3 regions of the Luteibacter sp. 3190 genome follow, and region 1 is predicted to be linked to each of the others. Evidence: riboswitches for the same ligand, from Rfam matches in the RefSeq annotation. Region 1 holds a riboswitch; each other region holds the start of a gene.
The links. A riboswitch is a leader RNA that binds a small molecule or an ion and turns the genes downstream of it on or off. The one in region 1 is predicted to bind cobalamin.

Region 1 (4,062 bases):
CGCGCGCGATGCGGCGCGGGCGGCGGGCGAGCAGGTTGTCCTTCTGGACGCCGTCGTCGCGGTTCTCCGGCTGCTGGAACGTCAGGTAGCCGCGCACGTGCCAGCCGTCGACATCGGCGCCGACCTGGCCCTCGAGGCCGCGGATGCGCGCCTTGCTCACGTTGATCGGGAGGAAGTTCGCGTCGAAGCCGATCAGGTCGTCCACCGTGGTCTGGTACGCGTTGACCGCCCAGTTCCACACGCCGGGACGGGCGGACAGGCCGATCTCGGCGGTCCGCGACTTCTCCGGCTTCAGGTCGACCGGCGCGCCGTACGGGTAGAACTCGTCGTTGAAGGTCGGCGCATGGAACGCCGTGCCGTACGAGGCCGTGACTTTCATGCCGTTGTCGAAGCGGAAGCCGTAAGCCGCCGAGCCGGTGGTGTGGTTGCCGAACTGCGTGTTGTGGTCGTGGCGCGCCGAGAGCTGGATCTCGTGAGGCCCGAACACGCCCTGGTAGAGGGCGAACACGCCCGTGTTGTTACGGGTGTCCTTGAGGTAATCCGTATCGCTCTTGAGCTTTTCCTGCTGGTAGTCGACGCCGACCGAGAGCGTCTGGTCCTTCGCCAGCGTGAAGTCGTTCTGCCAGGTGGCCTGGTTGCGCTTCGAATACAGATAACCCACGCGCGCCTTGTCGACACCGTAATCGACGAAGTCGAGCGTCTTGTCCGCGCCGTCGAGGTAATTGTCCGCGCGATCCTGGTTCTGGCCGAGGCTCAGCGACATGCGCCAGTCGGTCATCGCATCGAAGGCGAGCTTCGCGCCGGCCACCTGCTGCGAGCGGCGGGTGAAGTTCTGGAAGTCGCCGTCGTATTCGATGTCGCCCTTGCTGCGCAGCCAGCTGCCCGTCAACTCGGTGCCGTCGTCCCAGCGGTAGCCGCCCGAGAGCGCGCCGTTGTACGTGCGGTAGGCGTCGTGGTCGGGCTCGTCGGTGAAGCAGCCCTGGAACGCCGTGCCCGCGCCGATGCGGCAGGCATTGATGCCCGAGGTGTACTGGCCGCCGAGGCTGGCGTTGTACCAGGCGTGTTGCGTGCCGCCGGAGATCCCGACCTGTCCTGCCGTGTAACCGTGGCTGCCGCCGGTGACGGAGAGCGACGGTGTCGGCGCCTCGCCGGCCTGCCCGTGACGGGTGAAGATCTGGATGACGCCGCCGATGGCGTCGGAGCCGTAGAGCGACGAACGCGGCCCGCGGACGACCTCGATGCGGTCGATCTGGTCGACGGGCAGCTGCTCGTAGGCGGGCAGGCCCGCACCCACGGTACCGACGCGGACACCGTCGACGAGCACCAGCGTGTGCGCGGAGTTCGTGCCGCGCATGAACAGCGAGGTCTGCTGGCCGATGCCGCCGGTGTTGGCCACGTTGACCCCTGGCAGGCCCGTGAGCAGATCGCGCAGCTCGACCGGCTGCAGGCGCTCGATGTCCTCGCGCGTGATCACGGTGACCGGTGCGAGCACGTCGTCCACCGGCGTCGGCGCGCGGTTGGCGGTCACCACCACGGCATCGAGCTGATCGGGGGTGTCCGCGGCGTGCGCCATGGCGATGGACGACAGCAGGGCCGTCGCGAGCAGGGTCTTCTTCATGGAACCGTCTTCCTCCGCCGCGTGACGCGGCCATACGAAAGGTCGCGCGAGGAGGACGGGCAGCGAACGGCGAACGGGAGGCAAGACCCGGCGGCTGTCCGGATCCGCCCTCCGCGAATCGACCGAAACAGGAGCGCCCGCCAGACAAGGGGCGGGTCGCTTCATCGGGCCGGTCTCCGGACTCGCGCGTGCCAGGACTGGCCGGAACCGGTGCCTTCCCGCTTTCGCAGTGGCGCATGACCGGTTCCACGGGGCCCCTGACCGGGACCAGCCGTCGACGCTTACCGTTGCGGGGGCAGTGCCGGCCTTGCCACGAACGACGTGGCGCACCGGCTTCCCGTTTCATCCCCTGGCCGACGCCAGCGGGACACCCGAACGGCGCGGATGCTACCGCGCAGGGCCCCGAAAGTCACTGCGCCGACGGGTAGGAGCGGACCTGGCCGCGATTCACGTAAACGTTTACCGCACGATGGCAGATAACAAGCAAGCCCTTGAAAAAGCGCAAGTTGTTGTGATGAGGCTTAACATGCACTTGACCATCGCAAAATGATTCGATTACAACCGTAACAGATTGCCGTAAGGGGGCGATTTATTACGCCACGGGGAGAATGCGTCCCGGCGGCTGGATTTCCCGGGAGGGGAACAGGCTGGCGAGACGTGGTTTACGGCAATCGAGAACAACGTCCGGTCCGCGCTTTGTGACCGGCTTTTCTTGCAGTTTCCTGGGGAGACAAACATGCAACGTTCCGACTATCGCGCCGTAGCGATCCGCCGTTCCGCCCTCTGTTCAGCCCTCGCGCTCTGCTTCGCGAGCGGTGCCGTCCTGGCCCAGTCCAATGCGTCGGGTAATGTCTTCGGTCGCGTCGCGCAGCCGGAAGGTGCCGTCGTGCACCTGCAGAACCTCGATACCGGCCTCACGCGCGACGTCGGCGTCGACGCCGACGGTCGCTACCGTGCCAGCTCGCTTCCGGTCGGCCGCTACCGCGTGTCCGTCGAACGCAATGGCCAGACCGCCGAGACGCGCGACAACGTGCAGGTGAGCCTGGGCGGCGTCGACGTATCGTTCGGTGGCGCGGTCGCCAGCAGTGGCGAAGCCCAGACGCTCGAAGGCGTCCAGGTCACCGGCAACGCGCTGCCCGCCATCGACGTCTCGCAGGTCGACTCGCGCACGGTGCTGACGTCCGAGCAGCTGCAGAAGCTGCCGCTCGCCCGCGACGTGACCGCCGCGGCGCTGCTCGCGCCCGGCGTGATCTCCGGCGACAGCCGCTACGGCAACGTCGCTTCGTTCGGCGGTTCGTCGGCATCCGAGAACCAGTACTACATCAACGGCTACGCGGTCACGAACGCGCTGACGGGCCTCGGCTTCACCAGCCTGCCGTACGACGCGATCGACCAGCAGCAGATCTTCACGGGTGGTTACGGCGCCGAATACGGCCGTTCGACCGGCGGCGTGATCAACATCGTGACGAAGCGCGGCGGCAACGAATGGAAGGGCGGCGTCGGCATGTATTTCCAGCCGGCCGGCCTGCGCCAGAGCCCGCGCAACATCTATCGCAAGAACGGCACGCTCTACCAGACGCGTTCCGGCAACAAGAGCACCGATACGCAGTACACCGGCTACATCAGCGGTCCGCTCATCAAGGACAAGCTGTTCCTGTTCGCGGCGGGTGACTTCACCCGTTCGAACAGCAAGTCGACCAGCGTCATCACCGCGCCGCAGAAGACCTACCAGGAGAACAAGGCCACGAAGTGGATGGCCAAGATCGACTGGAACATCACCGACAACCACCTCCTCGAGGTGACGGGTCTCGGCGACAAGACGAACACCGAGCGCAGCATCTACAAGTACGACTACGCGACGGGCCACCGCGCGGCGTACCTCGGCGTCGACAATCTGAAGAACTTCGACGCCGGCCCGGGTTCCGCGCCCGGCGGCGACGTCTACATCGGCAAGTACACCGGCTACCTCACCGACGACCTGACGGTGACGGCGCTGTACGGTCACACGAAGACCCGCCACGAGCGCAACCTCGGCTACGCTGCGAGTGCGAAGTGCCCGTGGATCACCGACAGCCGCTCGGTGAACGTGCCCATCGTCGGCTGCGGCCTGGTGAACGGTACCGTGCTCGGCGAAGGCGCCGAGGACAAGACGCACGGCTACCGCCTCGACGTCGAGTACCGCATCGGCGACCACGACGTCCGCGTCGGTGTCGACAACCAGACCCTCGAATCGTACGCCGGCAACATCTACGAAGGCGGCTATCGCTGGGTCTACCAGGACGCCGGCGAAGTGCCGAACCGTCCGGACATCGTGCCGCCGCCCGGCGACGACTACTTCGTCGAGAAGCGCCTGTTCCAGACCGGCGCGGGCGTGAAGACCGAGCAGGAAGCGCAGTACATCGAAGACCACTGGCAGATGACCGATCGCTTCATGCTGTACCTCG
Region 2 (4,062 bases), on a different contig from region 1:
GGTCGGGGCGCAGGACCTGGAGCGCCCTGGCCACGAGGTCGGCCATTTCGGCCTCCGCCGGGACGCGCGGGGAGTGGATATCGTAGACGCCGGGGCCGATCCCGTTCGGGTAGCGGAAGGTCGTGAAGGCCTCGAGCAGCTCCATCCGTGAGCGGCTCGTCTCGATCGAGATCACGTCCGCGTCCATCGCGGCGACCGCCTCGATGATGTCGTTGAACTCCGAGTAGCACATATGGGTGTGGACCTGCGTGCCGTCGCTGACGCCGCCCGCCGTGATGCGGAACGCGTCCACCGCCCAGGCGAGGTAGGCCGACCACGCCGCGCGTCGCAGCGGCAGGCCTTCGCGCAACGCCGGCTCGTCGATCTGCACGATGCCGATGCCCGCCTTTTCCAGGTCGTGCACCTCGTCGCGCAGCGCGAGGGCGATCTGTCGGCAGACCTCGTCGCGCGGCAGGTCGTCCCGCACGAACGACCACTGCAGCATCGTCACCGGTCCCGTGAGCATGCCCTTCATCGGCCGGTCGGTGAGCGACTGGGCGTACGCGGACCACGCCACGGTCATGGGCGCGGGACGCGCGACGTCGCCGTAGATGAGCGGTGGCTTCACGCAGCGCGAGCCGTAGCTCTGCACCCAGCCCAGCGACGTGAACGCGAAGCCCGCCAGCTGCTCGCCGAAGTATTCGACCATGTCGTTGCGCTCGGGCTCGCCATGCACGAGCACGTCGATGCCGGCCTCCTCCTGGAAGCGCACGGCGCGACGTACTTCGTCGCGCAGCACCTCGGCGTACGACGCGTCGTCGAGCCTGCCGGCGCGGTGCGCGGCGCGGGCGTTGCGCAATTCGGCGGTCTGCGGAAAGGAACCGATCGTCGTCGTCGGCAGGTCGGGCAGGGCGAACCGCTCCCGCTGGACCGCGGCGCGGAAGGCGTAGGCCGAACGTCGCTGCGCGAACTGCGGCGTGAGGCCACGGACACGCGCACGCACACCGGCGCGCACGACGTCCGGCGACGCGAGGCGCCGCGCCACGATCGCCTGCTGCCGCTGGAGCGCTTCGCGCGCGGAAGCCGAGCCAGCGACGGCGTCGGCGTAACGACGCAACTCGCCGATCTTCTGCCGCGCGAACGACAGCCACGCACCGAGGTCGCCCGGCAGCCGCTTCTCTTCCGACGCGTCGATCGGCACGTGCAACAGCGAGCACGATGTCGAGAGCCAGAGACGTTCGTCGCCGAGGCGATCGCGCAGTGCCTCGACGCGGGGCAGGACAGCCTCGGGCGCGCCGAGCCAGATGTTGCGTCCGTCGAGGATGCCGGCGGAGAGCACGGTGTCGCGAGGCAACGCGTCGATCAACGCATCGACCGACGCGCCCCCGCGGACGAGGTCGACATGGATGCCGGCGACCGGCAGCGAGGCGGCGAGGTCGACGTTGTCGCCGAGGTCGCCGAAATATGTGGCGAGGAGGATGCGTGCGCGCGAACGTTCCGCGATGCGCGCATACGCGTGGCGGTAAGCCTCGCGCGTCGGTTCGTCGAGATCGAGGACGAGCGCGGGCTCGTCGACCTGCACCCAGTCCGCGCCGGCGTCGGCCAGCGCGTGGAGCACGTCGATCCACGCGGGCAGCAGCGCCTCGAGGAGGGCGAGCGGATCGCTGCCGTCGACGGTCTTGGACAGACGAAGGAACGTGACCGGTCCCAGCAGCACCGGGCGCGCCGTGTGCCCCGCGGCCACGGCCTCGCGGAATTCGGCGACCACCTTGGCCGGCCGGGCGCGGAACGTCTGTTCCGCGGACAGCTCCGGCACGATGTAGTGGTAGTTGGTGTCGAACCACTTCGTCATCTCGAGCGCATGCAGGTCGAACGTATCGTCCTGGTGTCCGCGCGCCATGGCGAAGTAGCCCGCCAGCGGATCCTGCTCGTGCAACCGCCGGTAGCGCGGCGGAATGGCGTCGACCGTCACGGCGGCGTCGAGCACGTGGTCGTAGAGCGAGAAATCGTTCACCGGCACGCTATCGGCGCCCGCCTCGCGAGCGAGCGACCAGTGCCGCAGGCGCAGTTCGCGCGCCACGGATTGCAGTTCATCGGCGGAAATTTCGCCCTTCCAGTGGCCTTCGAGCGCGCGCTTCAATTCGCGGCGTCGGCCGATGCGGGGAAATCCGGGGTAGGTGACGTGTGGCATGCATGGATCCTCTTCGGGGAAAAGAGGAGGGAAGGGCGGCCGCCCACGCACCGCCGTCCACCCGCGCGCGATGCGTGCCGGTGGGCCGCGTCATGAGGGATGGCCGTCGACCTTCGCCCCCGCGGGCGAACCGGGCGCCCGTCTTTCGACGGCACCCAGGTCGGACGGAACGGACGCGTCCATGACGACGCATGCGCTCCGGCCGGCGGCAGGTCTTCGGGCTCGTGGATGTGACGCCGTGGGGCGTCGCCTCGCCCGTCGCTTCCCGGATCGCCATCGATCCAGTGCCTGTGACGGGTTCGTCTCCACATACCGCTGCGGGGCAGCGCCGGAATCGCACCGGCTTCCCTCTTAGCTTTATCTCTCTATTCGAATATCGAGATAAAGACCGCTGGCAGCCGGCAAGGTAGTCGTCGACGGCCGGCAAGTCAATGCGCGCGCGCCGTGCACGCGGTAGCCGCGACAATGCCCCGGTCGGCAAAGGAGCGAGGCATGGCGGGACGACACATCGTGATGGCCACGGTCGGGTCGCAGGGCGACCTGTTTCCGTTCCTGGCCGTCGGGCGCGAGCTGGTCGCGCGCGGGCACCGGGTCACGGTCGCGGCGCACGCGATCCACCGGGACGCCGTCGCGGCGGCGGGACTCGCCTTCCTGCTTGCGAGCGGGATCGCGGAACCCGAGGACAAGGCGGCCTTCGCGGCCCGCGCGTTTCATCCCCTGCGCGGACCGCGTTTCGTCGTGCGCGACCTGGCCGCGGCGGATGTCGCGGCGAGTTACGCCGCCCTCGCTCCCGTCTGCGCGGAGGCCGATGCGATCGTCACGACGACGCTGGCGTTCGCCGGGCAGATCATCGGCGAGACGGGGCGCCTCGCATGGCTCTCGGCCGTGCTGTCGCCGGCCGTCTTCCTTTCCGCATGGGACCCGCCTGCGACGGGTTACGCGTGGCTCGACACGTTCCTGCGCGGTTCGCCACGGCGCGGCGGATGGCTGGGCCGCCTCGCGCGCGCCGTCACGGCGCCATGGACGCGCCCGGTGCGCGATTTCAGGGTGTCGCTGGGACTGCCGCCGGTTTCTCCGTGGGGCGATCCGTTCCATCAGGGACAGCACGCGCGGGACGGCGTCCTCGCGATGTACTCCCCGCTGCTCGGCGAGCCCCCGCCGGATGCGCCCGCGCGAACGCGTATCACCGGGCAGTGCCGTTACGCGCCCGGCGGCGACCGGCTCGCGCCGGAACTCGCCGCGTTCCTCGACGCGGGCGACGCGCCGATCGTCTACACGCTGGGCTCGGCCGCGGTCCATGCCGGGGCATCGTTCCTGCGGGAAAGCATCGACGCGTCCGTCGCGCTGCACCGGCGCGCGGTGCTGTTGACCGGATCGCCCGAGATGCGCGCGCGTCTTCCGGCGGCGTTGCCGGAAGGTGTCCTCGTGCAGGAATACGCGCCGCATGGCGCGCTGTTCGCGCGCGCGGCGGCGGTCGTGCATCACGGTGGCGTGGGCACGACGCAGGAAGCGCTTCGCGCGGGACGCCCGCAGCTCGTCGTGCCCCACGGCTTCGACCAGCCGGACAACGCGGCGCGCGTCGAGCGGCTCGGCGTCGGACGTGTGCTGCGCGCGTCGCGCTATCGGGCGGATCGCGCGGCGGCATTGCTGCGCGAAGTGCTGGGCGACGATGCGGTGGCGCGTCGTGCCGCGGAGGCCGCGCGCGTGATCCGGCGCGAGGACGGTGCGCGCGAGGCGGCCGATGCGATCGAGGCCGCCATGCGGGAGCGCTGAGGGAGGCGTGCCCGCTGCCGCGGGATCGCCGATACGATCGGCTCCCGCACGCTGCCTGCCGAAGGGTGGGAGCCGATCGCATCGGCGACGGGTGCTGCGTGTCCTCGCAAGATCGTGCA
Region 3 (4,062 bases), 240 kb from region 1:
GTTCTCGCGTAGCTTCGCCCAGCGGTCGTCCTTTCCGGTCGGCGTCGCGGCCGGCCAGTAGTCGAACTGCAGCTCGCCGTTGGCGGCGCGGCTCTCGTCGAAGCCCGGGTGGGCGCCGTCGCGTTCGGCGATCTCGTTCGACATCGACAGCGCGTGGAAGTAGATCTCCTCCTGGATGCGCGTCGACAGCGCGCGTGCCTCGTCCGAATCGAACGGCAGGCGCAGCTTGAAGAAGACGTCCTGCAGGCCCATCACGCCGAGGCCGACCGGGCGCCACTTCAGGTTCGCCGTCTTCGCCGTGGCGATCGGATAGAAGTTCAGGTCGATCACGCGGTTGAGCTGGCGCACGGCGGTGCGCACGGTCGCGGCGAGCTTGTCGAAGTCGAACGCGCCGTCGACCACATGGCGGGCGAGATTCACGGAGCCGAGGTTGCACACCGCGGTCTCGTTCTCGTTGGTCACCTCGAGGATCTCGGTGCACAGGTTCGACAGGTGGATGACGTTCTTCGCCAGCGCCGTCTGGTTGCTGGTGGCGTTCGAGCGGTCCTTGAACGTCATCCAGCCGTTACCCGTCTGCGCGAGCGAGCGCAGCATGCGGGCATAGAGTTCGCGTGCCTTGATCGACTTGACGGCGAGGCCATCGGCCTCCGCCTTCTCGTAGGCGGCGTCGAAGGCCGGACCCCAGGTGTCGACGAAGTGCGGCACGATCTTGGGATCGAACAGCGACCAGTCGCCGTCGGTCTCCACGCGGCGCATGAAGAGGTCGGGCACCCAGTTGGCGAGGTTGAGGTTGTGCGTGCGGCGCGCGTCGTCGCCGGTGTTCTCGCGCAGCTCGAGGAATTCCTCGATGTCCGCGTGCCACGATTCGAGGTACACGCAGGCGGCGCCCTTGCGCTTGCCGCCCTGGTTCACCGCGGCGACGGAAGCGTCCAGCGTCTTCAGCCACGGCACGAGGCCGTTCGAATGACCGTTGGTGCCCTTGATCAGGGAACCGCGCGAACGGATGCGCGAGTAGGCGAGGCCGATGCCACCGGCGAACTTGGACAGCTGTGCGACGTCGCCGTACTTGGCGTAGATCGACTCCAGCGCGTCCTGCGGCGAATCGAGCAGGAAGCACGACGAGAGCTGCTCGTGCGCGGTGCCGGCGTTGAACAGCGTCGGCGAGCTGGCGAGGTATTCCAGCGACGACAGCATGCGGTACAGCTCGAGCGTCTCGGCCACGTCGTTGCCGCCGAGCGCGCAGGCGATGCGCATGAAGAAGTACTGCGGCGTCTCGATGACGAACCGCTTCGTCGGGTGGCGCAGCAGGTAGCGGTCGTAGACCGTGCGCAGGCCGAAGTATTCGAAGCGGCGCGAGGCGGAGGTATCGACGGCGTCGTTGAGCTTGCGCGCGTTCACCTGCACGAAATCGCGGAGGCGCTCGTTGAGGATGCCCAGCTCGAAGCCGGTCGAGATCGACTGCGAGAACGAGTGGATGTCCTGGCCCGACACTTCCTTGTCGACGAAGGCGGCGAGCAGGCGCGCGGCGAGCTGGCCGTACTCCGGCTCCTCGGCGGTGAGCGCCGCCGCGGTGCGGATCGAGAGCTGGTCGAGCTCCTGGGTGGTCGCGCCGTCGTAGAGGCCGCCGATCGTCTTCAGCGCCACGCGCATGGGGTCGACCGCGAACAGTCCGTCGGCGCTGCGCGTCACCGCGCGCACGATCTTGTTCACGTCCACGGCTTCCTGGCCGCCGTTGCGCTTGGTCACGCGCATCTGGCCCGGGTTGTGCGGGGGTGTCAGGGCAAAGGCCGGCGGCGCGTCGTTGCGGTAGCCGGCGGCCGGCGCCGTGCCGGCGGCCGTGGTCGAAGTGGTGACGGCGGCGTCGGCCGTCTCGGTGCGCTCGCGCGCGGAGGAATCCATCGTGATCGTCATTGGCGTGCCCCAGGGCCGTGTCCGGACTCCCGTTCCCTCGAACGGGTCTCGACGCGGTTCGGGCCGGGCGGAAAGGGTCGCGACGGAGCGCGCACGAAGGCGCTCCGGTCCGCGACGTGCCTCCCCGCGGAAGCCGTCACCACGAATCGGCGCCGCGCTGGGCACCGACTGTCGGCAGGTCTTCGGACTCGTGGACGAGGGCCTTCGGGCCGACCTAGCCCGTCGCTTCCCAGCCCCCGGAGGGCCAGTGCTGATGACGGGGTCGTTTCCACTTACCGCTGCGGGGCAGTTCCGGATTCGCACCGGATTCCCTTTTAAGTCCGACGGGCAGTCGCGCCTCGCCGGACACCAACGCGACACACGATATAGGCGGACCTGCGGTGGGTCAACACAAGATGTGGGGTCACCTGCTATGTCCCTGATACGCCTCGCCGTGCCTCCCTTCGCGCGATGTGAAGGTCGTCTACACAAAGTTGACCGGGGTCCGACGATAAACTGTGAACTTCTTTTTGCGGACCCATAGAGGCCCGATGCCCCCGTCGCTCGCGCTGCAGGACCACAGCCTCATCTCCCGGTCGCTCGATTCGCTTCCTTATGGATTCGTGGCGCTTTCTCCCGCCGGGGACATCCTGTACGCGAACGCGTGGGCCGCCGGCCGGATGCCCGAAGGGGGCTTCCTGTCGATGTGGAACGCCGAGGGGCGTGAACGCGTCGAAGCGGCTCTGGCCGCGCCCGATGAAGACACCGCGCGCGGCTTCCAGATCGCGACCGCGACCGGTGGCCCGTGGCGGGTCGCTTTCGAAGCCTGGAACGATCAGGCCCTCGGGCCGGTGGTGCTCGGGACCTTCCAGCCCGCGGGCGCGGTCGATGGTGGCTGGACCCAGGGCGACGGCGACATGGCACTGGGGATCACCCACGGCCAGCTCCGCCAGGCCCAGAAGATGGACGCCATCGGCAAACTGACCGGCGGCGTCGCGCACGACTTCAACAATCTGCTGCAGGTCATCAGCGGCAACCTCCAGCTGCTCGGGGCGGACATCGCCGGCAACGCGCGCGCCGAGCGCCGCGTCGCCAACGCCATGGCCGGCGTCACGCGCGGCACGAAGCTCGCCGCCCAGCTGCTCGCCTTCGGCCGACGCCAGCCGCTCGCGCCCAAGGTGGTGAACATCGGCCGTTTCGTCCGCGACATGGACGACCTGCTCCGGCGCGCGCTCGGCGAGGCCATCGAGGTGGAAACCGTGGTCGCGGGCGGCCTGTGGAACACGCTCATCGATCCGGGCAACGTGGAGAACGCGCTGCTCAACCTGGCGATCAATGCCCGCGACGCGATGGAAGGGCAGGGCAAGCTCACGATCGAGGCGGGCAACGCGCTGCTGGACGCGACCTACGCGGACGCCCATGGCGACCTGCGTCCGGGCCAGTACGTGATGATCGCGGTGACCGATACCGGCACCGGCATCCCCCCGGAGATCATCGAGCAGGTCTTCGAACCGTTCTTCACGACCAAGCCCGAAGGACGGGGCACGGGCCTCGGCCTGTCCATGGTGTACGGATTCGTCAAGCAGTCCGGCGGTCACGTGAAGATCTACAGCGAACCCGGCCACGGCACCACCGTGAAGATCTACCTGCCGCGTTCGACGCAGAGCGAGGACCGCGTCGTCGCGGTCGAGGAGGAAGGCGTGCGTGGTGGTGACGAAACCGTGCTGGTCGTGGAAGACGACGACGCCGTGCGCGAGACCGTCGTCGGCATGCTCGGCGACCTCGGCTATCGCGTGCTCAAGGCGCGCGACGCGCAGAGCGCGCTCTCGATCATCGAAAGCGGTATCGCGATCGATCTCCTGTTCACCGACGTCGTCATGCCCGGCACGCTGCGCAGTCCCGAGCTGGCGCGCAAGGCGGTCGAGCGGCAGCCCGGCATCGCCGTGCTCTTCACTTCCGGCTATACCGAGAACGCGATCGTCCACGGCGGCCGTCTCGACGAGGGCGTCGAGCTGCTGAGCAAGCCCTATACGCGCGATCAGCTGGCGCGCCGTGTCCGTCACGTGCTCGCCACGCGGCAGCGCCCGGCGGATCCCATCGCGGCGGTGGCTCCAGCGGAATCGGACCGGGTCGCGCCGCTGCGCGTGCTCGTGGTCGAGGACGACGCATTGA

Region 2: it holds a riboswitch for cobalamin, as region 1 does, so the genes downstream of both, metE (5-methyltetrahydropteroyltriglutamate--homocysteine S-methyltransferase) here and J2X58_RS14495 (TonB-dependent receptor) in region 1, are expected to answer to the same signal.
Region 3: it holds a riboswitch for cobalamin, as region 1 does, so the genes downstream of both, J2X58_RS15505 (ribonucleoside-diphosphate reductase subunit alpha) here and J2X58_RS14495 (TonB-dependent receptor) in region 1, are expected to answer to the same signal.

What each region holds. Positions count from the first base shown of each region.
Region 1 covers NZ_JAVDUO010000003.1:358,895-362,956, forward strand. The annotation lists gene J2X58_RS14495 (TonB-dependent receptor) at 1-1,618, opposite strand, end outside; cobalamin riboswitch at 1,768-2,008, opposite strand; gene J2X58_RS14500 (TonB-dependent receptor) at 2,355-4,062, shown strand, end outside.
Region 2 covers NZ_JAVDUO010000002.1:401,125-405,186, reverse strand. The annotation lists gene metE (5-methyltetrahydropteroyltriglutamate--homocysteine S-methyltransferase) at 1-2,170, opposite strand, end outside; cobalamin riboswitch at 2,360-2,578, opposite strand; gene J2X58_RS11755 (glycosyltransferase) at 2,663-3,943, shown strand.
Region 3 covers NZ_JAVDUO010000003.1:598,445-602,506, forward strand. The annotation lists gene J2X58_RS15505 (ribonucleoside-diphosphate reductase subunit alpha) at 1-1,899, opposite strand, end outside; cobalamin riboswitch at 2,067-2,279, opposite strand; gene J2X58_RS15510 (response regulator) at 2,442-4,062, shown strand, end outside.